2 regions of the Rhizobium sophoriradicis genome follow, and region 2 is predicted to be linked to the other one. Evidence: predicted binding sites of a transcription regulator. Region 2 holds the regulator's gene; the other holds the start of a gene.

Region 1 (4,183 bases), 1.5 Mb from region 2:
ATGGAATGGCGTTCTGATTCTCTTGCTGCAAGCAGGAGAATTGAGCGATGGATGATTTGAGCCTGGGGCGGTTTGGCGACCGTCGCCTGGAAAAAGGGGGGCGTTCTTGCTGGAGCGCCTTATTGCGACGGCCGGCCAGGGAATGCGGGTGCGCAAGCTCGGCGGCAATCGGGCCGGAGAGATCCGCTTGACCCGGTTCTTGCGCAATGGAGCGGTCGATCCGCAGGCGATGATCGATGAAGCGGCCTTGCGCACGGCCGGCCGCTGCGCGGATCGGCACATCCTGGCCATTCAGGATACGACGGTGGTCCGTTCCAGCGGCGGTGGCGGTCTTTATCTGCATGCGATGATCGGGGTCGACGCCGACGATGGCGCGATCGTCGGGGCGATCCATGGACAGTTTCTAAGCCGCGACCAGGGCAAGCGCGGCACCCAGCGGGCGCGTGCGATCGAGGAGAAGGAGAGCTATCGCTGGCTGGAGGGCGCCGACCGGGCGGCAAAGGTTTGCGAAGCCGCGCGCCACATCACCGTCATTGCCGACCGCGAAAGCGATATCTATGAGGCCTTCACCCGAAGGCCTGCCAATGTCGACCTTGTCGTGCGCGCCGCCAAAGACCGCAGCCTCGGCAAGGACCAGCCGTCGCTGTTTGCCATGGCCGATGCCTTGCCGGTTGCTGCAAACCTTGCCTTCACCCTGCCGGCCAAGCCGGGCCGCAAGGAGCGCGACACGCAATTGGCGATCCGCTTCAGCGCGGTGACATTGCCGCACCCGAAGAACGGCATCTACAAGAAGACCCCGGGTGGGGTGCGCCTTTATCTGCTGGATGTGCGCGAGAGCACGCCGCCACCGGGCGAGACGCCGATCCATTGGCGGCTGCTGACGACCTACGCGGTGTCGGATGCCGACCAGGCGGCGGCGGTCATCGCCCTTTATCGCCGCCGCTGGACGATCGAGCAATTGTTCCGCACCCTGAAGACGCAGGGCTTCGATATCGAAGGCCTGCGCATCGAGGACGAGGGGGCGTTGAGCAATCTGGTGACGGCCGCCTTCGTCGCCGCCGTCATCGTGCAGCAACTGGTGCATGCCCGCGACGGCGCCCCGCCCGGCGGCACCTTGCGCCCCATCGAAGACGCCTTCGCGCCAAGCGACCGACCGCTGCTGGAAGCCTTCTGCGCCAAGCTGGAGGGCAACACCGCCAGACAGAAGAACCCGCATCCCAAAGGGTCGCTGGCCTACGCCGCCTGGGTCTGCGCCCGCCTCGGCGGCTGGACCGGCTACTATGGCAAGCCTGGGCCAATTGTCATGCTCGACGGATGGCAGCAGTTCCAGGCCGCCAAACGCGGCGTAGACCTCCTCTTATCAGCTTTCGACAATGTGTGAATCTAATAGCCCCAGCCGCTGAAGGTTGACCCGCAGATATTCCCGCTGCATTCGCGGGACAGTTTCGATGGAAATATTGACGAGGAAGGCTTCTTCAGCCGATATCTCCGCGCCGTGGGCAAGAGGCGGCATTGCCAGCGCGCCATAGAAAATAGCAGTCTGGATCAGATTTCCGCCTAACCATATATTGAACTCTTAGCTTGCGGAGCACGGATCAGCGATACGGGCCTGCACCTTATGGTTTATTGAAGGCCTCTCCTTCGCGTACGGGCGTCCCCCCTTCGAATCCTACGATCGCGTGTCGCCAGGTGGCATTTCCGTTTCACCAGCAACAAACGATTCACCATTGTTGACCGCAAAAATCTCGCTAGAATGGCTATCATGGCCGTGTCTCGCCTGAGGATAGGCGGGCGCTGCACCGTAGTTCTGTCGAAACCCTGGAGGAGCATCGATGGCAACTGAAAAATGGCACGACCCGGTCAAGGTCGGTTTCGAAGGCGCTGACCTCAGAACCGTCAACGGGCCGTTCGATGCGCTGAAATGCCTGGCGGATCTCTGGCCGAGCGCGCGCGGACTGCATTATATCAAGGCGCGCAGCACCTGTCGGGCAGCACTCGACGGACGGAAGAGCGTGGAAGAGGCAAGAGCCGAATTCCTGGCGGCTGCCGAAGAGGCGAAGCTGAAGCTGCTGCATTAACACGGCGAGGAACGCCCGGCTGTTTTTTGATTTGTTCGGCAAGGCGTGCCGGAACGATACATTGTATAATTTTTACTTAACCCTGGATCGAGCCGTTGCCGGGTTTGGGCGCAAAAGGCGTTGCGCCTGAGACAGCTGTTTCGATAGAAAACACCCAGCCATCATGATGATGGTCAGAGGCTCGTCACCCAAAACGCAGGCGAGCCTCGTTCGAAGGGCCAGGCATGGATGTCGTCCGACAACCGCCGACACTTTTCGGCATCATGCTTCAGAGCAGATCGGATTTTCAGCAGGCCGCGTCACCCGCATTTTCCACCTCGATATACCCGACACCGATGATCGTGCCGTCGCCCGTGCGGATGAAGGACGGCAGATAGTGCGGCTCTACAGGCGTGCAGGCGGTCGTTTCAGTATATTCGTTGAGCGCGATCTGGTCCTTCGGAAGCGCGGAATAATCCGTGCCGGTTTCGAGCGAGGCATAGGCCGAGCCGGCAAAGACACCGCAGCCGATGATCAGAGTGGACGCCCAGAGGCGAGGAAGCGTCTGCATGATGGTCTCCAGCGTTTCAGATCCGGCATTTCAACACGTGGGAGGGCGTTTTGGTTCCGTTGCCAGGCCCTGGGATGTGCAAGTGATATTCTCACTGTGCGGTGCTGCACCCTTGGCGGAGGGCGCCGCCGTTCCATATCTGGCGGCAGTCCGAGAGGAATGACGACGATGAAAGCGCTACTGCCCGCCTTTTTCGCCGGCGCCCTGCTGGCCGGCTGCTCCTCGGCCGACAGCCCGGCGCTCGACCCCATCCCCGGCAGCATCACCTATGGCGGCCAACCGCGAACCAAGCTGACCAAGTCGCCGGTCGGCAGCGCCGTTTACAACCAGTTCTACAATGAGAGTGGCCAGCGCGTGGAGGAGACCTATATTCTTCAGCCGGACCGCAGCCTGAAGCTGGTGCGTCGCGAAGTGGGGCCGGATTTCCCCGATTGAGGATTGCCCGGTTCCCGACTTGACATCGCCGGCAATCGCGAACATTCAAGGAACATCTAATCCTCTTGCAGTGATTCTGCCGGAGCCCGACCGGACGGCTGGATGTATCTCGAGAAACTCAATCCCCAGCAGCGCATGGCCGTCGAGCACGGCACGCTCACCGACGGCAGCCATATTGCCGGGCCGTTGCTGGTCATCGCCGGCGCCGGTTCCGGCAAGACGAATACCTTGGCGCATAGGGTCGCCCATCTGATCGTCAAGGGCGCCGATCCCCGCCGCATCCTGCTGATGACCTTTTCGCGCCGGGCCGCCGCCGAGATGGCGCGGCGCGTCGAGCGCATCTGCCGCGACGTGCTCGGTTCGAAGGCCGGCGTCATGACCGATGCGCTTCATTGGTCCGGCACCTTCCACGGTATCGGCGCTAGGCTGCTGCGCGAATATGCCCAGCAGATCGGCCTCGACGCCGATTTCACCATTCATGACCGCGAAGACAGCGCCGACCTTATGAACCTCATCCGGCACGATCTCGGCTTCTCCAAGACGGAAAGCCGCTTTCCGGCCAAGGGCACCTGCCTTGCCATTTATTCCAGGGCGGTGAATTCGGAGACGGCGCTCGACCAGGTGCTGCGCGACGCCTTTCCCTGGTGCGCGGCGTGGGAAAAACAGCTGCGCGAGCTTTTCGCCTGCTATGTCGAGGCCAAGCAGGCCCAGAACGTGCTCGATTACGACGACCTCCTGCTCTATTGGGCGCAGATGGTCGGCGAGAACGTGATTGCCGAGGATATCGGCAGCCGTTTCGACCATGTGCTGGTCGACGAATATCAGGACACCAACCGGCTGCAGGCCTCGATCCTGATGGCGCTGAAGCCCGGCGGTCGGGGACTGACCGTCGTCGGCGACGATGCGCAGTCGATCTATTCCTTCCGCGCAGCGACGGTGCGCAACATTCTCGATTTTCCCGCCGCCTTCAGCCCGCCCGCCAATATCGTCACGCTCGACCGCAACTATCGCTCGACGCAGCCGATCCTGACAGCCGCCAACGCCGTCATCGATCTCGCCTCGGAGCGCTTCACCAAGAATCTCTGGACCGAGCGGCAATCGGCCGAGCGGCCGCGCCTCG
Region 2 (17,625 bases):
CAGGAAGCCCTTGCTGTAGGCGACCGTCTCATAGGACTTGAACTCTTCGGGGGTGACGAAGCTTTCGACCTTGTGGTGCTTGCGGGTCGGCTGCAGGTATTGGCCGATCGTCAGGAAATCGACATCGGCAGTGCGCAGGTCGTCCATCAGCTGCAGCACTTCGTTGCGCTCCTCGCCGAGGCCGACCATGATGCCAGACTTGGTGAACATGGTGGGATCGAGTTCCTTCACCCGCTGCAGCAGCCGGATGGAGTGGAAGTAGCGGGCGCCGGGGCGAACCGTCAGATAGTTGCCGGCGACCGTTTCCATATTGTGGTTGAAGACGTCGGGTTTGGCGGCGACAACACGCTCCAGCGCGCCCGGTTTCTTCAGGAAGTCCGGCGTCAGGATTTCGATCGTCGTCATTGGCGAGGCGGCGCGGATCGCCCAGATCACCTTTTCGAAATGTTCGGCGCCGCCGTCCTCGAGGTCGTCGCGGTCGACCGAGGTGATGACGACGTGGGACAGGCCCATCTCCTTGACCGCCTTGGCGACATTTTCCGGTTCGGCCATGTCGAGCGCATTCGGCTTGCCGGTGGCGACATTGCAGAAGGCGCAGGCGCGGGTACAGATCTCGCCCATGATCATGAAGGTGGCGTGCTTCTTGTCCCAGCACTCGCCGATATTCGGGCAGCCGGCCTCCTCGCAGACGGTGACGAGCTTGTGCTCCTTCACGATCGCCCGCGTCTCGGCATAACCTTTGGAGGTCGGCGCCTTGACGCGGATCCAGTCCGGCTTGCGCATGACTTCCGTATCCGGCCGATGCGCCTTTTCGGGATGGCGCACGCGCTTGGCGTCGGGATTGATCGTGTCGAGAATGGTCACCATTGCAGTTTCAGCTTTCCGTCGCCCTTTAAGCGGCATCATCTCTTGATCTAGCGCCGCACCAGCCGCGCAAGGAATATCAGCAGGCAGGCGCCAAGGAAACCCGTCACGAAATAACCGAGCCGGCCGCCGGCGAGCTGGACATGGAATTGGGCGAGGATGGCGGTGGCGACGACCGAGCCGGCGATGCCGAGCACGATGTTCAGGAAAATCCCGTACCGCGCCTCCATCAGCTTGCCGGCGAGCCAGCCTGCAAGCCCGCCGATGATGATTGCCGAGATCCAGCCCACGCCTTCCATACCCGCCCTTACCCCTAAGCGACCGCTCTGGCGACCAGAACCACTATGATGGCACCGACGGTGGCGTGGATGATCTGTACGACCAGCGCGTTCTCAATGCCCAGCGAAATGCCGAGCGCGCTGAACAGATAGCCGCCGACGAAGGCGCCGATGATGCCGCTCAGCAGGCACCTGATCAAGCCGCCGCCACCGACGACGAGACTTGCAAGGAAGCCCGCCACCAGGCCGATCAGCAAAAACACCAGCAACGCCTGCGTCTCCATAGACATGAGGATCTCCTTTCGATTTTTCCACTCCCGGCGTGGCTTTCCACCCCGGGAGCAAATTTCCACCCCGGACAAAGAGGGCGGCCCCGGAAATTATCAAGCGTTCAGCACACGGCCATAGGCATCGAGCACCGCTTCCTTCATCGTCTCGGAAACTGTGGGATGCGGGAAGATCGTGTGCATCAGCTCTTCCTCTGTCGTCTCGAGGTTCATCGCAACGACGAAGCCCTGGATGAGTTCGGTGACTTCGGCGCCGACCATGTGGGCGCCGAGCAGCTCGCCGGTCTTCTTGTCGAAGATCACCTTGACCATGCCCTGGTCTTCGCCGAGCGCGATCGCCTTGCCGTTGGCGGCAAAGGAGAAGCGGCCGACGCGGATGTCGCGGCCGAGCTCCTTGGCCTTGGCTTCGGTGAGGCCGACAGAGGCGACCTGCGGATTGCAATAGGTGCAGCCGGGGACCTTGCCCTTGTCTGTGGGATGAACGTTCGGCAGGCCGGCGATCTTTTCGACGCAGACGACACCTTCATGTTCCGCCTTGTGCGCCAGCATCGGCGGGCCGGCGACGTCGCCGATGGCATAGATGCCGGCGACATTGGTCTTGCCGTAACCGTCGGCGACGACGCAGCCGCGATCGGTCTTGATGCCGAGCGCTTCGAGGCCGAGATTTTCGATGTTGCCCTGAACGCCGACAGCCGAAATCATCCGGTCGGCGGTGATCTGCTGCACCTTGCCGTCCGACGTCTCGACATGGGCAGTGATGCTGCCCGCCCCCTTCTCGACCTTGGTGACCTTGGCGCTGGTGAAGATCTTCAGGCCTCGCTTTTCCAGCTGCTTGCGGGCGATGGCGGTGATTTCGGCATCCTCGACCGGCATGATCGTCGGCATGACTTCGACAACCGTCACATCGACGCCCATCGAGCGGTAGAAGCTGGCGAATTCGATGCCGATCGCGCCCGAGCCCATGACGATCAGCGACTTCGGCAGCGCGTCGGGCTTCAGCGCCTCGAAATAGGTCCAGATCAGCTTGCCGTCCGGCTCGATTCCGGGCAGTGCGCGCGGACGGGCGCCGGTGGCGATGATGATGTGCTTGGCAGTATAGGTGCCCTCGCCCTTGACGTTCTTCGGCAGCGGATGCTGCGGCTCGACGACCGGCTTCGACGACTTGCCGACGACGATCTCGCCTGGTTTGGTGATCTTTGCCTCGCCCCAGATGATGTCGATCTTGTTCTTCTTCATCAGGAAGCCGACGCCGGCATTGAGACGGGCGGAGACGGCGCGCGAGCGGCCGACGACGGCCTTGGCGTCCGGCTTGACGGTACCTTCGAGAACGAGACCGAAATCCTTGAAGTGGTTGGCGTGATCCAGCACCTCGGCCGAACGCAGTAGCGCCTTTGTGGGTATGCAGCCCCAGTTCAGGCAGATGCCACCCATATGCTCGCGCTCGACGATCGCCGTCTTCAGGCCGAGCTGGGCCGCACGGATGGCGGCGACATAGCCGCCGGGGCCGGAGCCGATGATGATGACGTCGTAGGATTCAGCCATATGTGTCCTGCCCTTCGTTTACGCTGCGCTGCGGGTCATGAGCACCCACGCGTGTCTCTTGCTGTTTTCGAAGAGCGGCACGGCATCAGCGCGCGCAGCCTCCGAGAATCCGTTTCTTCCATAAAGCGACAGAGCCGCCTCGTTATCACTTGCGGTAATGAGACTGACAGGCCGGCCATCGGCCCTGTCGATCTGATCCTCCAGCAACGTTCGCCCGATGCCGATGCCACGCAGATGGCGGTAGACGCCGAGACTGCCGATGAACCAGCTTCCCACAACCGTCTTCTGCAAGACGAGCATCGGCTCGGTCGCCGCGCTCGTCGCCTCGATATCGCCTATGCCTTCCCCGAGCGTATGGCCGATTGCCACGCCCGCAACCTCGCCATAAGCCTCGGCGATCACCGCATCCCGCCAGCCGCCAACGGCTTCCTCTTCACTCATTTTCAGCCGCCCCCGCTCCAAAGGTGTGTCGCTTATGCCGTTCGCCACATCGGCGAACCAAAGCCACGAGGCAAAGCCATGCGAGGCGATATCCGCCAGGATCGCCAGCTCCGAGGCATCCCGCCGCGAGGCCTGCCGCAGGGCGACGAAGGCAGCCATTTTCAGATCCCCAGCATCATCCGCACGATCGATTCCAGGCCGCGTCCGAGCGCACGCGTGTTCTCAGCATCGAGATGAATGCCGTCGATCGGCGTGGTCTTGGCGACGGAATTGCCGTCGAAAAAGCCGCAGCCGAGTTCGTCGGCAAGGTCACGATAGAGCGTTGCAAGCTTGGCCGATTCTTCGATTCCGCCGGGAAAGGATGCGGCAAAAGGCACATTGCCCGTCGCGCAGATCGCCGGTGGCGCCACGATCAGGATCTCCGGCCCATCGAATTCGAAGGGCCAGGCGTGATTGCGGATCAGCCGCACGAGGCGGCTGATGCCCTGGCAGGCGGCAAAGGCCGAACCCGCCACGACCGGCTTCATGTCGTTGGTGCCGAGCAGGAGGATGACAAGATCGAGCGGCGCATGCGTCTGCAGGATCGTCGGCAGGACGCGCGCCCCGTTGCGGTCGCAATCGGCGAGGTGATCGTCGAAGGCGGTGGTGCGACCGTTCAGGCCTTCGGCAATGATGCGGGCATCGCTGCCGAGCGCTGCCTGAAGCACGCTCGGCCAGCGATTCTTGTAGTCATGACGGCCGATCGTCTCGGCGTCATAACCCCAGGTCAGCGAGTCGCCATAGCAAAGAACGGTCTTGGTCATTTCCGCCTCCGCTTCGCGATCAGACAAGCATGCCCATTGGGTTTTCGATGTAGCCCTTGAAGGCCTGGAGCAGCTCGGCGCCCAGCGCGCCGTCGACGCAGCGATGGTCGGTCGACAGTGTGACGCTCATGACGGTGGCGATCGCCATTTCGCCGTTCTTGACGACGACCCGCTGCTCGCCGGCGCCGACCGCCAGGATCGTCGCATGCGGCGGGTTGACGACGGCGGCGAAGTTCTTGACGCCCATCATGCCCATGTTGGAGACGGAGCTGGTGCCGCCCTGATATTCCTCGGGCTTCAGCTTGCGATCCTTGGCCCGCTTGCCGAGGTCGCGCATCTCGTTGGAGATGACAGACAGCGTCTTCTGCTCGGCCTTGCGGATGATCGGGGTGATCAGGCCGCCGGGGATCGAGACGGCGACGCCGACATCGGCGTGCTTGTGCTTGACCATGTTGCTGTCCGTCCACGACACGTTGGCCTCGGGAACGTCGCGCAGCGCCAGCGCCATGGCCTTGATGACCATGTCGTTGACCGAAAGCTTATAGGCCGGAGCGTTGTCCTTGCGGGGCGCCGCATCGTTCAGCTGGGCACGCAGCGCCATCAGAGCGTCGAGCTCACAATCGACGCTGACATAGAAATGCGGGATCGTCTGCTTGGATTCAACCAGGCGCCGGGCGATCGTCTTGCGCATGCCATCATGCGGCACGAGCTCGTAGGAGCCCGGCTCGAACAGCTTGAGCACGGCGTCATCGGAAGCGCCCTTCGGCGCTGCGGCGGCCGGAGCCGGAGCTGCGGCAGCCTGCGGGGGAGCAGCGGCCGGCGCGGCGGCAGCTTTTGCACCGCCGCCGGCAACGGCGGCTTCGACATCACTCTTGACGACGCGGCCATGCGGGCCGGAGCCTGCAACCGCCGAAAGGTCGATGCCGGCTTCTCTCGCTAGCCTGCGGGCAAGCGGCGAAGAGAAGGTGCGGTTGCCGCCGGCCGAAACTGCCGCGGGTGCGGCAGCGGGCGCAGCAGCCGGAGCGGCCGGGGCCGGTGCAGCCTCGGCCTTCGCAGCCGGTGCGGCTTCAGCCTTTGCCGGAGCAGCGGAGCCCGCACCGCTGGCGGCGGCGGCGACATCCTCGCCATCGGCGGCAAGAACGGCAATCAGCGCGTTGACCTTGACACCTTCGGTGCCGGCGGCAACGACGAGCTTGGCGACCGTGCCTTCATCGACGGCTTCGACTTCCATCGTCGCCTTGTCGGTCTCGATCTCGGCGATCACATCGCCAGACTTGACCTTGTCGCCTTCCTTGACCAGCCACTTGGAAAGATTGCCTTCTTCCATGGTCGGAGAGAGGGCGGGCATCGTGATATTGATCGGCATCGAGATACCCTCCCCTTATTTGTAGCAAACAGCCTTCACCGCATCGACGACTTCGCCGACGTTCGGAAGCGCCAGCTTTTCGAGATTGGCGGCGTAAGGCATCGGCACGTCCTTGCCCGCAATCGTCAGGATCGGCGCATCGAGATAATCGAAGGCCTGCTGCATGACGCGGGTGGCGATTTCGGTGCCGACAGAGGACTGCGGATAACCTTCCTCGACGGTGACGAGACGGCCGGTCTTCTTGACCGATTCGATGACCGTCGGAAGGTCCATCGGGCGGATAGTGCGAAGGTCGATCAGTTCGACGTCGATGCCGATCTTTTCGAGTTCGGCAACCGCCTTCGTCGCATAGGTCATGCCGATGCCGAAGGAGACGACCGTGGCGTCCTTGCCCTGACGATGGATGCGGGCCTTGCCGATCGGCAGGACGAAATTATCGAGCTTCGGCACATCGAAGTGCTGGCCGTAGAGAATTTCGTTTTCGAGGAAGATGACCGGGTTCGGATCGCGGATGGCCGCCTTGAGCAGGCCCTTGGCGTCGGATGCCGTGTAGGGCATGACGACCTTCAGGCCGGGGATGGCGCTGTACCAGGCCGCATAATCCTGGCTGTGCTGGGCGCCGACGCGGGCGGCTGCACCATTCGGGCCGCGGAAGACGATCGGAGCGCCCATCTGGCCGCCGGACATATAAAGCGTTTTGGCGGCCGAGTTGATGATGTGGTCGATCGCCTGCATGGCGAAGTTGAAAGTCATGAATTCGACGATCGGGCGAAGGCCGGCCATGGCGGCGCCGACGCCGACACCGGCAAAGCCGTGTTCGGTGATCGGCGTATCGATGACGCGACGGGGGCCGAATTCCTGCAGCAGTCCTTGAGTGACCTTGTAGGCGCCCTGGTATTCGGCGACTTCCTCGCCCATGACGAAGACGTCGTCGCTGGCGCGCATTTCTTCGGCCATGGCGTCGCGGAGCGCTTCGCGCACGGTCATCGACACCATTTCGGTGCCGGCCGGGATTTCCGGGTCGTTCGGAACGACGGCCTTGGGCTCTGCGGGAACGGGAGCAGAAGCGGAACCGGTATTTGTCGGCTTTTCTTCCTGAGCAACCTGCGGAGCAGCGACCGGAGCCGGCTGAGCAGCGGCAGGAGCGGTGGAAATCGCGTCAGCCGATTCGCCGTCCTGCAGCAGCACTGCGATCTTGGTGTTGACCTTGACGCCTTCAGTGCCGGCATCGACCAGCAGCTTGCCGATGATGCCTTCGTCGACGGCTTCGACTTCCATCGTCGCCTTGTCGGTTTCGATTTCGGCGATCACGTCACCGGAGGTGACCTTGTCACCTTCCTGCTTCAGCCATTTGGACAGCGTGCCTTCTTCCATCGTCGGAGAGAGGGCGGGCATGAGGATATCGATAGGCATGGGTTCCCTCCCCCGATTAGAGCAGAATGTCGGTGTAGAGCTCGGATGCATCCGGCTCCGGATCGGCCTGGGCGAAGTCGGCGCTGTCGGCGACGATGTCGCGGACATCCTTGTCGATCGCCTTCAGATCGTCTTCGGAGGCCCAGCCCTTTTCGATGAGGCGCGCCTTGACCTGCTCGATCGGATCCTGCTCGGAGCGCATCTTCTGCACTTCTTCCTTGGAGCGATATTTCGCCGGGTCGGACATGGAGTGGCCGCGGTAACGATAGGTCAGCATTTCGAGAATGATCGGGCCCTTGCCTGAGCGGCAATGTTCGAGCGCCTCGTCGGCCGCCGCCTTGACGGCGCGCACGTCCATGCCGTCGACCTGGATGCCAGGGATGCCGAAGCCGGAGCCGCGCAGCGAATAGTTCGACTGCGCGGTGGCGCGGGCCGTCGAGGTGCCCATGGCGTAGCGGTTGTTCTCGACGATATAGACGATCGGCAGCTTCCAGAGAGCGGCCATGTTGAAGCTCTCGTAGACCTGGCCCTGGTTGGCGGCGCCGTCGCCGAAATAGGCGATCGCGACATTGCCGTTGTTACGGTAGCGATTGGCAAAGGCGAGACCGGTTCCGAGCGAAACCTGGGCGCCGACGATGCCGTGACCGCCGTAGAAATGCTTCTCTTTCGAGAACATATGCATCGAGCCGCCCTTCCCGTGGGAATAGCCGCTGCGGCGCCCGGTCAGCTCCGCCATGACGCCGCGCGCTTCCATGCCGGTTGCCAGCATGTGGCCGTGGTCGCGATAGGCGGTGATGACCTGGTCGCCTTCCTTCTGCGCCATCTGCATGCCGACGACAACGGCTTCCTGACCGATGTAGAGATGGCAAAAGCCGCCGATGAAGCCCATGCCGTAAAGCTGACCGGCCTTCTCCTCGAAGCGGCGGATCAATAGCATCTCGCGATAGGCCTTGAGTTCCTCATCCCGATCGAAGTCGGCTACCGGGCCTCCATTCGATGCTTTGGCTGCTGGTTTTGCTGCAGTTTTGCGGCTGGAAACGGTCGCGGTCTTTCGCGGCGCCATTCAACCCTCCCTATGGGTTTGTCGTTTCTCGATGGCGCGTACCATAGGGAAGAAATATGACCACAGCAATGCCATAATTGCATGGCTCGTATTCGGCACTAAGCTATTGTAAATACATCAGAAATCGCAATTAACCGAATTCCGGTTAATTGGCATAATGATTAAATATGACGATCTCGTCCGCGCGCGACATGTTCAGCTGATAGCGCGCCTTTTCGTCCAGCATATCCTTGTCGAGCGAACCGTCACTGAGGAGCGCGACCTGACTTTCCAGATGTTCGCGCTTCGCCTTCAATACCGCAAGCTCTTTTTCGCGCTCGACGCGCTGACGCTCGAACGTCTCGGTCGCACGCAACCCGTAATCGCCATGGATGCAATGATAACCGAAATAGGAAAGGAAGGCGACCGTCATGGCCGGAATGACGAAGCGGCCGAGCTTTCTCTTCTTATGATGCTTTGTCCACATACACGTATGCTCTTGAACGCATTACCAATTCGTTCAGCATAATGCGCAGAGATTAACCGTTCGTTGACCGTAAAAATCAGGCAATAAAAAACCCGCGCCGGGTGGGCGCGGGTGAAGCCATTCAAATCAGATCCGATCAGCCGCGGATGATCGAGCGGCCGGCATACTGGGCCTGCGGGCCAAGGCCCTCCTCGATGCGGATCAGCTGGTTGTACTTGGCGAGACGGTCGGAACGCGACAGCGAACCGGTCTTGATCTGGCCGCAGTTGGTGGCAACCGCGAGATCGGCGATGGTCGAATCCTCGGTCTCGCCGGAGCGGTGCGACATGACGGCGGTGTAGGCCGCCTTGTGCGCCGTATTGACCGCATCGAGCGTTTCCGTCAGCGAACCGATCTGGTTGACCTTGACGAGGATCGAGTTGGCGACACCCATGCGGATGCCGTCGCGCAGACGGGCGGAGTTGGTGACGAAGAGATCGTCTCCGACGAGCTGCGTCTTCTTGCCGGTGAGGTCGGTCAGCGCCTTCCAGCCGTCCCAATCGTCTTCAGCCATTCCGTCCTCGATCGAGATGATCGGGTACTTGGCGGCGAGTTCGGCCAGATATTCGGCCATGGCGCCCGATTCGAGCGTGCGGCCTTCGCCTTCGAGCACGTATTTGCCGTCTTTGAAGAATTCCGTCGAGGCGCAGTCGAGGCCGAGGTAAATGTCCTCACCCGGCTTGTAGCCGGCTTTTTCAACCGACTTGACGATGAAGTCGAGGGCTTCCGAAGCACTCTTCAGGCCCGGTGCGAAACCGCCTTCGTCGCCGACATTGGTGTTGTGGCCCTGGGCTGCAAGCTCCTTGCGGAGCGTATGGAAGACTTCCGAACCCATGCGCACGGCTTCGGCGATCGAATCGGCGCCGACCGGCAGGATCATGAATTCCTGGAAGTCGATCGGATTGTCGGCATGAGCGCCGCCGTTGATGATATTCATCATCGGCACCGGCAGCAGGCTCGCCGAAGCGCCGCCGACATAACGGTAGAGCGGCAGGCCGGAGGCCTGGGCGGCAGCCTTGGCGACGGCGAGCGACACACCGAGGATGGCGTTGGCGCCGAGACGCGACTTGTTCGGCGTGCCGTCCAGTTCGATCATGATGTTGTCGATCTGGATCTGGTTTTCGGCGTCGATGCCGCCGATGGCGTCGAAGATCTCGGTGTTGGCGGCCTCGACGGCCTTCTCTACGCCCTTGCCGAGGTAGCGCTTGCCGCCGTCGCGCAGCTCGACCGCCTCATGGGCGCCCGTCGAGGCGCCCGAGGGAACAGCCGCGCGGCCCATGCTGCCGTCTTCGAGATAGACGTCGACTTCGACGGTGGGGTTGCCACGGCTATCGAGGATCTCGCGGGCGATGATATCGGTGATTGCAGTCATGGGTTCTTCCTGCTCGGTGGGTGATCAATCGTTCGAAGCCTGTCATAATCGAAGGCGTGCAAATTACAATGCCGCAATTTCCAGCCTTCGTACCGGCGTTCTGAAGTGGCCTAAACCACGATCATGTCAACCTGTTGAACGTCAAGCCTTGGCAACCGCATCGAACGCAAGCAATTTCTCAAGCAGCCGCGGCATGTCCTTGAGATAGACCATGTTCGGGCCGTCGGACGGAGCGTTGTCAGGGTCCTGGTGGGTTTCGAGAAAGACACCGGCAATACCCGTCGCCACGGCTGCGCGCGCCAGCGTTTCGACGAATTCGCGCTGGCCGCCGGAGGACTCGCCCTGCCCGCCGGGCTGGGCGACTGAATGGGTCGCATCGAAAATGACGGGCGCACCCATCGCCGCCATGATCGGCAGCGAGCGCATGTCGGAAACCAGCGTGTTGTAGCCGAAGGAGGCGCCGCGCTCGCACAGCAGCACGTTCGGATTGCCGCTGGCATTGAGCTTCTTCAGAACGTTCTTCATATCCCAGGGGGCGAGGAACTGGCCCTTCTTGACGTTGACGACGCGGCCCGTCTTGGCGGCAGCGATCAGAAGATCCGTCTGGCGGCATAGGAAGGCAGGGATCTGCAGAACGTCGATCACCTCCGCCACCTCGGCGCATTGCTCGGCGGTGTGGACGTCGGTCAGGACGGGAAAGCCGAATTCCCGCTTCAGGTCGGCGAAGACCTGCATGCCCTTTTCAAGCCCGATGCCGCGCTCGGCCGAGAGTGAGGTGCGGTTCGCCTTGTCGAAGGAACTCTTATAGACGAGGCCGATGCCGAGCTTTGCGCAGAGCTCTTTCAGCGTGCCGGCGACCATGAAAGCGTGATCACGGCTCTCCATCTGGCAGGGGCCGGCAATCAGCGACAGGCGGCCGGTATTGGAAAAGGTGACCTGGCCTTCGCCTTCGCCGATCTTGACCTCGGAATTGGTATCAGTGCTCATCGTGGTTCCTCGAAGGCAAAAAGCGCGCCCTGCCCGGGCGTGGGCTTCACCAGAATGCGATTGTTCTTGCGTGTGTATGTCACTCCGTTAGCAGCCAAATGCGCTTCTGTCACGGCAAGATCGGTAACGGTGAAGAGGATTGCCCGGCCGCGCAGACCACGATCGGCGGAGGAGACGACAAGCTCGAAATAGGCCTCCAGCCCTTCCGGCGTCATCAGGCTGATCTTGGCATTCGATGCCGCGATATTCATACCGAAACCGGTTTTTTCCACCGCCGTTTGCCCGACCGCAAGACCAACGAAGGCGGCAAACGCAACCGGCTCCGGCGCACAAAGCGCGATCTCGGCAATGCCCGTCACGCCGTTGGCATGCGCCTCCAGCGCCGCGCGATCGGCCGGGAAGGAGTTGATGCGCTGACAGGTGAAGAGAAAGAAGTCGGGCGCGCGCAGATCTCCTGAAAAGGCCAGTTTGAAGCTGCCGACGCTTTCGGAACCGTCTGGCATCCGCATCGGCCGGCTGAACTGCAGCATCTCGCCGGCACTCGCGCCGTTGCCGACGAATCGCCGATGATCGAGGCCGGCATCCTCGGTGAGGAAGGCCAGCGCCGAAAGCCCCTCCTCGCCGCAGCGGAAGCGAAAGGCACGATTGCGGGCGATGAAGACATTCCCCTGACGGGCCGCCGCCTCGCTCTCCTCGACGCTCGCCACGCCGAGCGGCTCGATATAGGTCTTGTCGGCGAAAAAGACGCAGGCATTTTCCGTTCCGAACGGATGGCGCGCATCGGCGGCGACGGTAAAGCCGAGCTTCCCGAGCCTTTCGCGCGCCAGATCGATATTGACGACGGGCAGCACGACATGATCCAGCGGGTGCGGCTTGGCGGAATGTGCGATCATAGGACCCCTCCTGACACGTCAAAGAGATGTGCGACAGCCCCATTCCCAATGCAAGACATGTGCGCCAATCCGGCGAATGAAAATAAAAATCTGGACGAGTTGGCGCGAAGTTTTACGGAAATTTAGCTACTTGCGGAACACATATGGAACATATAGGGTCCGTTCTGGATTTGTTTCAATCAGGGGTCTGACGTCGATGCTCACGCGCAAACAACAGGAGCTTCTCCTTTTCATTCATGAGCGCATGAAGGAATCCGGCGTTCCTCCCTCTTTCGACGAGATGAAGGATGCCCTGGATCTCGCCTCGAAATCCGGCATTCATCGCCTGATCACGGCGCTGGAGGAACGTGGTTTCATTCGCCGCCTACCGAACCGGGCCCGGGCCTTGGAAGTGATCAAGCTGCCGGAGGCCTATAGCCCCAGTCTTCAGCCGCGCCGCGGTTTTTCACCGAGCGTTATCGAAGGCAGCCTCGGCAAGCCCCAGCCGGTCGCCGCCCCCGCTGCCGCAAAGCCGATCGCCGACAACGGCAGCTCTGTCTCCGTGCCGGTCATGGGCCGGATCGCCGCCGGCGTGCCGATCTCGGCGATCCAGAACAATACGCACGACATCGTCGTTCCTGCGGATATGCTCGGCTCGGGCGAACATTACGCGCTGGAGGTCAAGGGCGATTCGATGATCGACGCCGGGATCTTCGACGGCGACACCGTGATCATCCGCAACGGCAGCACCGCAAGCCCCGGCGATATCGTCGTTGCGCTCGTCGACGACGAGGAAGCGACGCTGAAACGCTTTCGCCGCAAGGGCGCCTCGATCGCCCTCGAAGCCGCCAACCCGGCTTACGAGACCCGCATCTTCGGGCCTGACCGGGTCAAGGTGCAGGGCAAGCTGGTCGGCCTCATTCGCCGCTATCACTGACAGCCAACGGGGCTGATTCGGTAAAAGCGTCTTTGCGCCAATCATAGGCGCGATGGCGCATCCATGGACGCGACAAGGTATCGAATGCGGTTGCGACCTCGGGGCCTGTCTGCGCAAAACGCAATTCGACGGAACCGGTCCTGCGCAGCGTCTCGCCGGTGAAGAGTGTCGCACCCGAGTGGCAGCGGTCGAAACGCAGGCGCACCGCGGTCACGACAATCTCGCTGGCGTCGCAGGCCGGGCCGAGATAGGCGGCATTGTCGATGACGGCGACGACATGGCCATTGCCGAGCCTGGCGATACACCAGGCTTTCTTGACGCAGGAAAAACGATTTGCCTCACCGCCGGCTGCGGCGGCCATCATTGCCGTCCTCGCCTCATTCTGCTGATCGCGGGAAAGCCTGAGGCGGCGGTCCTCACCCTGCGGCGGGATGGCAGGGCCATCCAGCATCTTCGGCGGGTGGTGCGTCGGCAGGACCAGCGCTCTCTGCCACTGGTCGAAGATGAAGTCCGGCGGGTTTTCACGGTTGGAAGCCATTGCCGCCGTCGCGACGAGCGCGACCAGACCACCATCCTCGGAAATCACCAGATCCGGCGGTCGGGAACCCGGCAGGATCAGCACGATAAGCGTCGAGACGGCGAGGATCGATGTGCCGGCATGGCGCAATCGGGTGCGGAGCAGCGTCAGCAGCAGAAAGCCTGCCACGGCCACCGCGAAATACCAGGCGGGCAAACGGCCGAGGTCGATATCGCCGCCCCAGGCGGACACCGTCTTGGCGACCGCAATCACCAGATCGAGGCCGAAGCCGACCACCGTCCAGAGCGGAGCGTCCAGGCCGAATGGCATGAGCAACATCGCCAGCAGCCCGGCCGGCATGACGATGAAGGAGATGATCGGCATCGTCGCAAGGTTCGCCGGCAGGCCATAAGCTGTCAGGCGATGAAAATGCTCGACCGCAAACAACGCCGTGGAAAAGCCGCCGATCAGCGAGGTCAGGAAGACGCCGCCGAAGAAACCGGCGACCGCCACGACCAGCCGCAGCACCGGCAGCTTCAGCAACGGGTTTTCCCGGACGCGCCGCTCCTTCCACAGCTGGTAGCCCGATACCAGTGCCAAAGTCGCGGCAAAGGACATCTGGAAGCTCGGACCCAAGACTTCGGAGGGTGAAATGGCGATGATGACGAGCGCCGAGAGAACGACATTGCGCAGGCTGATCGACGGCCGATCGAAGAAGACGGCAATCAGCATGATCGCCATCATGATGAAGGCGCGCTCGGCCGAAACCCCGAATCCTGAGATCAGGAAGTAGGCCGTGACGGCGATGAGCGCGCCGGCGGCGGCGATCTTCTTTGTCGGATAGGCTTGGGCGACACCAGGAACGAGGCTGAGCAGCATCCGGAAACCGACGAAGAAGATGCCGGCCGACAACGCCATGTTGAGGCCCGAGATCGCCACGATATGCGCAAGGCCGGACTGGCGCAGCGCCTCCGTCGTTTCCTTCGAGATGGCGCGCCGCTCGTCGGTCACCAGAGCAGCGGCAAAAGCGCCCGTGTCGCCGGGCAGAATCGAGCGTATGCGATCGCCGATGCCGCTGCGCAACTGGTAAAGCCATTCGAGCAGAGCTTCGGACGTCGATCTCGCAGGCTGCGGGCCTGCCTGCGAATCGACTTTCTCGGGCGCGCCGTAGAAGAAGCCGTTGGCCCCGATGCCATCGAAATAGGCACCGAAGGAAAAGTCGTTGAGGGTGGGAAGCGCCGGTCCCGCCGGCGGCGTCAACCGTGCTCGGCCGGTGATGACGTCACCGATCTCGAAGGACGCATCGGCGCCGCGGGCGATCACGGTTATGCGCCTCGGCGGCCGCTTCACCTGTGGCGCCTCGGTGCCGGTGACCGCAAGAACATAGCGCCACCGCCCGCGATCGTCGCCTTCGCGCCGCTCGACGCGGCCCGTCACCGTCGTTGTCACGGATGAATCGAGGATGACAGTCGACGCCCGCCAGCTTTCGAGCTGCGCACAGAGCATGCCGCATGCCACGAGGGCAAGCGCCATAAAGGTTGCCCGCAAGGCCGGCCGGCTGCGGCCGGCGACGAGCACCGCAAGCATCAGCACCGACAGGCAGAGCAACGATGGAAGGAGCGGAAAATCCGTTGCAGCAAGAAACCAGTATGCCGCGCCGGCGCCGAGGAAGACCGGCGAGAACAGGAGCAGGCGGCCGTGGTCGGCCTCCTCGCTGAGCAAACGGCCGGCAGCGCGCAGCAATTGTGCGACCGCGGTCGTCAGCCGGTGGCGCAATGGCACCGCAGACTGCGTTTTTGCCGGCCGCGATCCCACGGCAGGAGCCGGAAACGCGACGGGATCGGCAAGGCCGACGCCTGCTTGCGGCCGCAATTCGACTGTCGTCAACTCCTGCATGCGCCGCCCAAAATGACCTCACCCTGGGCCCAGAATGCAACCTCCGAGCTCATCCGGCAAGAATAATCGATTGAAATACGGGCGAAAATTGCGAGCGCGAAAAGATCAGTTGAATCATCGGCTTCCGCTATGCGTGCTGCTCATCGCTGCAGTGCCTAAAAGGTGATGCCGCAATGCACAAAATGGCGTCACGGTAACTTGGCATTAGCCTCGCGATCATATAGCTATCGCAAAGGACGCTTAACCCCTATGGCGCTTTTGTGGCGCCACCGACATTTCGGAGGATCAGCATGACGGATCAAAGCGCAACAATAAAAATCGGTGACAAATCAGTCGACCTCGCCGTCAAAAGCGGCACGATCGGCCCGAGCGTCATCGATATCGGTGCTCTCTACAAGAACACCGCCTCCTTCACGTACGATCCGGGTTTCACCTCGACCGCATCCTGTGAATCCAAAATCACCTATATCGATGGCGACGAAGGCGTTCTGCTGCACCGCGGCTATCCGATCGAGCAGCTCGCCGAACATGGCGACTTCCTCGAGGTCTGCTATCTGCTTCTCTACGGCGAACTGCCGACGGCAGCGCAGAAGAAGGACTTCGACTATCGCGTCACGCATCACACCATGGTGCATGAGCAGATGAGCCGCTTCTTTACCGGCTTCCGCCGCGATGCGCATCCGATGGCCGTCATGTGCGGCTGCGTCGGCGCGCTGTCGGCCTTCTATCATGACTCGACCGACATCACCGATCCGCACCAGCGCATGGTCGCCAGCTTGCGCATGATCGCCAAGATGCCGACGCTTGCCGCCATGGCCTACAAGTACCATATCGGCCAGCCCTTCGTTTACCCGAAGAACGACCTCGACTATGCGTCGAACTTCCTGCGCATGTGCTTTGCCGTTCCGTGTGAGGAATATGTGGTCAATCCGGTGCTTTCGCGCGCCATGGACCGCATCTTCATCCTGCATGCCGACCACGAGCAGAATGCTTCGACCTCGACGGTCCGCCTCGCCGGTTCGTCGGGCGCCAACCCGTTCGCCTGCATCGCCGCCGGCATCGCCTGCCTCTGGGGCCCGGCGCATGGCGGCGCCAATGAAGCAGCGCTCAACATGCTGACGGAGATCGGCACGGTCGACCACATTCCTGAGTATATTGCCCGCGCCAAGGACAAGAACGATCCGTTCCGCCTGATGGGCTTCGGCCACCGCGTCTACAAGAACTACGATCCGCGCGCCAAGATCATGCAGAAGACGACGCATGAAGTGCTCGGCGAACTCGGCATCAAGGATGATCCGTTGCTGGAAGTGGCGATGGAGCTGGAGCGCATCGCGCTCACCGACGAATATTTCATCGAGAAGAAGCTCTATCCGAACATCGACTTCTATTCCGGCATCACGCTGAAGGCGCTGGGCTTCCCCACGACCATGTTCACCGTGCTCTTCGCGCTTGCCCGCACCGTCGGCTGGATCGCGCAGTGGAACGAGATGATCGAGGATCCGGAACAGCGCATCGGCCGTCCGCGCCAGCTCTATGTCGGCGAACCGAAGCGCGACTACATCCCGGTTTCGAAGCGCTGATCGCTTGAGACCAATCGGCTCAAACGAAAACCCGGTCAGAAACGACCGGGTTTTTTCTTTTTCAGCACCTCGAGCAGGATTTCGGCAGCATGTTCGCCGGGCGGCTTTTCGGTCTGCATGCGCTGCCAGATCAGCTGATAGCCTTCCTTCATCGCCTTGAGCTGGAGAGTGTCGGCCGACAGCCTTTCCATCCAGCGTGCGAGACTTGCCCCGCGAACGATATCGTTCAGATATTCCGGCACGACCGCGTAATCGGCGATCAGGTTCGGCAGCGCTCCTGTCCAGGTCTTGATGCCCGATGTCAGCAACCGCATGATCCAGTCGACCTTGTAGGCTGAGACGACGGGAACGTCGGCAAGCGCCAGCTCGAGAATAACGGTTCCGGATGCGGCCATGGCCGCATCGGCCTCGACGAAAGCCTTCCACTTTGCTTCTGCGCCGACAACGATCTCCGGCGTTACCGCCCATTTCGCAGTCAATTCGCGCACAAGCCCTTCCTTGTGTCTCATCGTCGGCAGGATAAAACGCATCGGCCCATTGCGGGAGACAAGTTCGCTCACCGCCGCCTCGAAATGCGGCAGGAGCTTCTGGATTTCCGAGGAGCGTGAGCCGGGCAGAAGCAGGATTGTGCCGCTGCCGGGCCGTCTTCCGGCGCGCAGGCGTCGGGTCTCCAGGAGCGCAGGGTCAGCGGTCAGGCGATGCCCCACATAGGTCGTTGCCGGGCCGTTGAGGCGCTGCATCGTCGCCGGTTCGAATGGCAGAACGGCGAGCACGTGATCGACATAGGCAAGCATGCGGTTGGCGCGATATTCCTTCCAGGCCCAGACGCTCGGACAGACATAATTGACGACAGGCAAATCCGGCAGCGCCGTGCGGACACGTTTTGCCACGCGATGAGTGAA

What was found. Region 2 encodes LexA, which represses DNA repair genes until DNA is damaged. Its sites were predicted from a motif close to TGTTCNNNNTGTGTTCNG; they were not measured.
Region 1: a site for LexA is predicted at 3,101-3,118, ahead of N2597_RS01085 (ATP-dependent helicase). Genes of this name have one in related genera too.

Annotation. Positions count from the first base shown of each region.
Region 1 covers NZ_CP104152.1:225,832-230,014, reverse strand. The annotation lists gene N2597_RS01105 (IS4 family transposase) at 107-1,381, shown strand; gene N2597_RS01100 (DUF982 domain-containing protein) at 1,833-2,078, shown strand; gene N2597_RS01095 (hypothetical protein) at 2,365-2,628, opposite strand; gene N2597_RS01090 (hypothetical protein) at 2,797-3,063, shown strand; gene N2597_RS01085 (ATP-dependent helicase) at 3,166-4,183, shown strand, end outside.
Region 2 covers NZ_CP104152.1:1,675,159-1,692,783, reverse strand. The annotation lists gene lipA (lipoyl synthase) at 1-867, opposite strand, end outside; gene N2597_RS08595 (GlsB/YeaQ/YmgE family stress response membrane protein) at 915-1,163, opposite strand; gene N2597_RS08590 (GlsB/YeaQ/YmgE family stress response membrane protein) at 1,178-1,432, opposite strand; gene lpdA (dihydrolipoyl dehydrogenase) at 1,526-2,971, opposite strand; gene N2597_RS08580 (GNAT family N-acetyltransferase) at 2,990-3,571, opposite strand; gene N2597_RS08575 (SGNH/GDSL hydrolase family protein) at 3,574-4,215, opposite strand; gene N2597_RS08570 (pyruvate dehydrogenase complex dihydrolipoamide acetyltransferase) at 4,235-5,581, opposite strand; gene N2597_RS08565 (pyruvate dehydrogenase complex E1 component subunit beta) at 5,597-6,994, opposite strand; gene pdhA (pyruvate dehydrogenase (acetyl-transferring) E1 component subunit alpha) at 7,011-8,057, opposite strand; gene N2597_RS08555 (FtsB family cell division protein) at 8,203-8,523, opposite strand; gene eno (phosphopyruvate hydratase) at 8,660-9,934, opposite strand; gene kdsA (3-deoxy-8-phosphooctulonate synthase) at 10,076-10,921, opposite strand; gene N2597_RS08540 (VOC family protein) at 10,918-11,814, opposite strand; gene lexA (transcriptional repressor LexA) at 12,011-12,730, shown strand; gene N2597_RS08530 (ComEC/Rec2 family competence protein) at 12,711-15,143, opposite strand; gene gltA (citrate synthase) at 15,434-16,723, shown strand; gene lpxB (lipid-A-disaccharide synthase) at 16,759-17,625, opposite strand, start outside.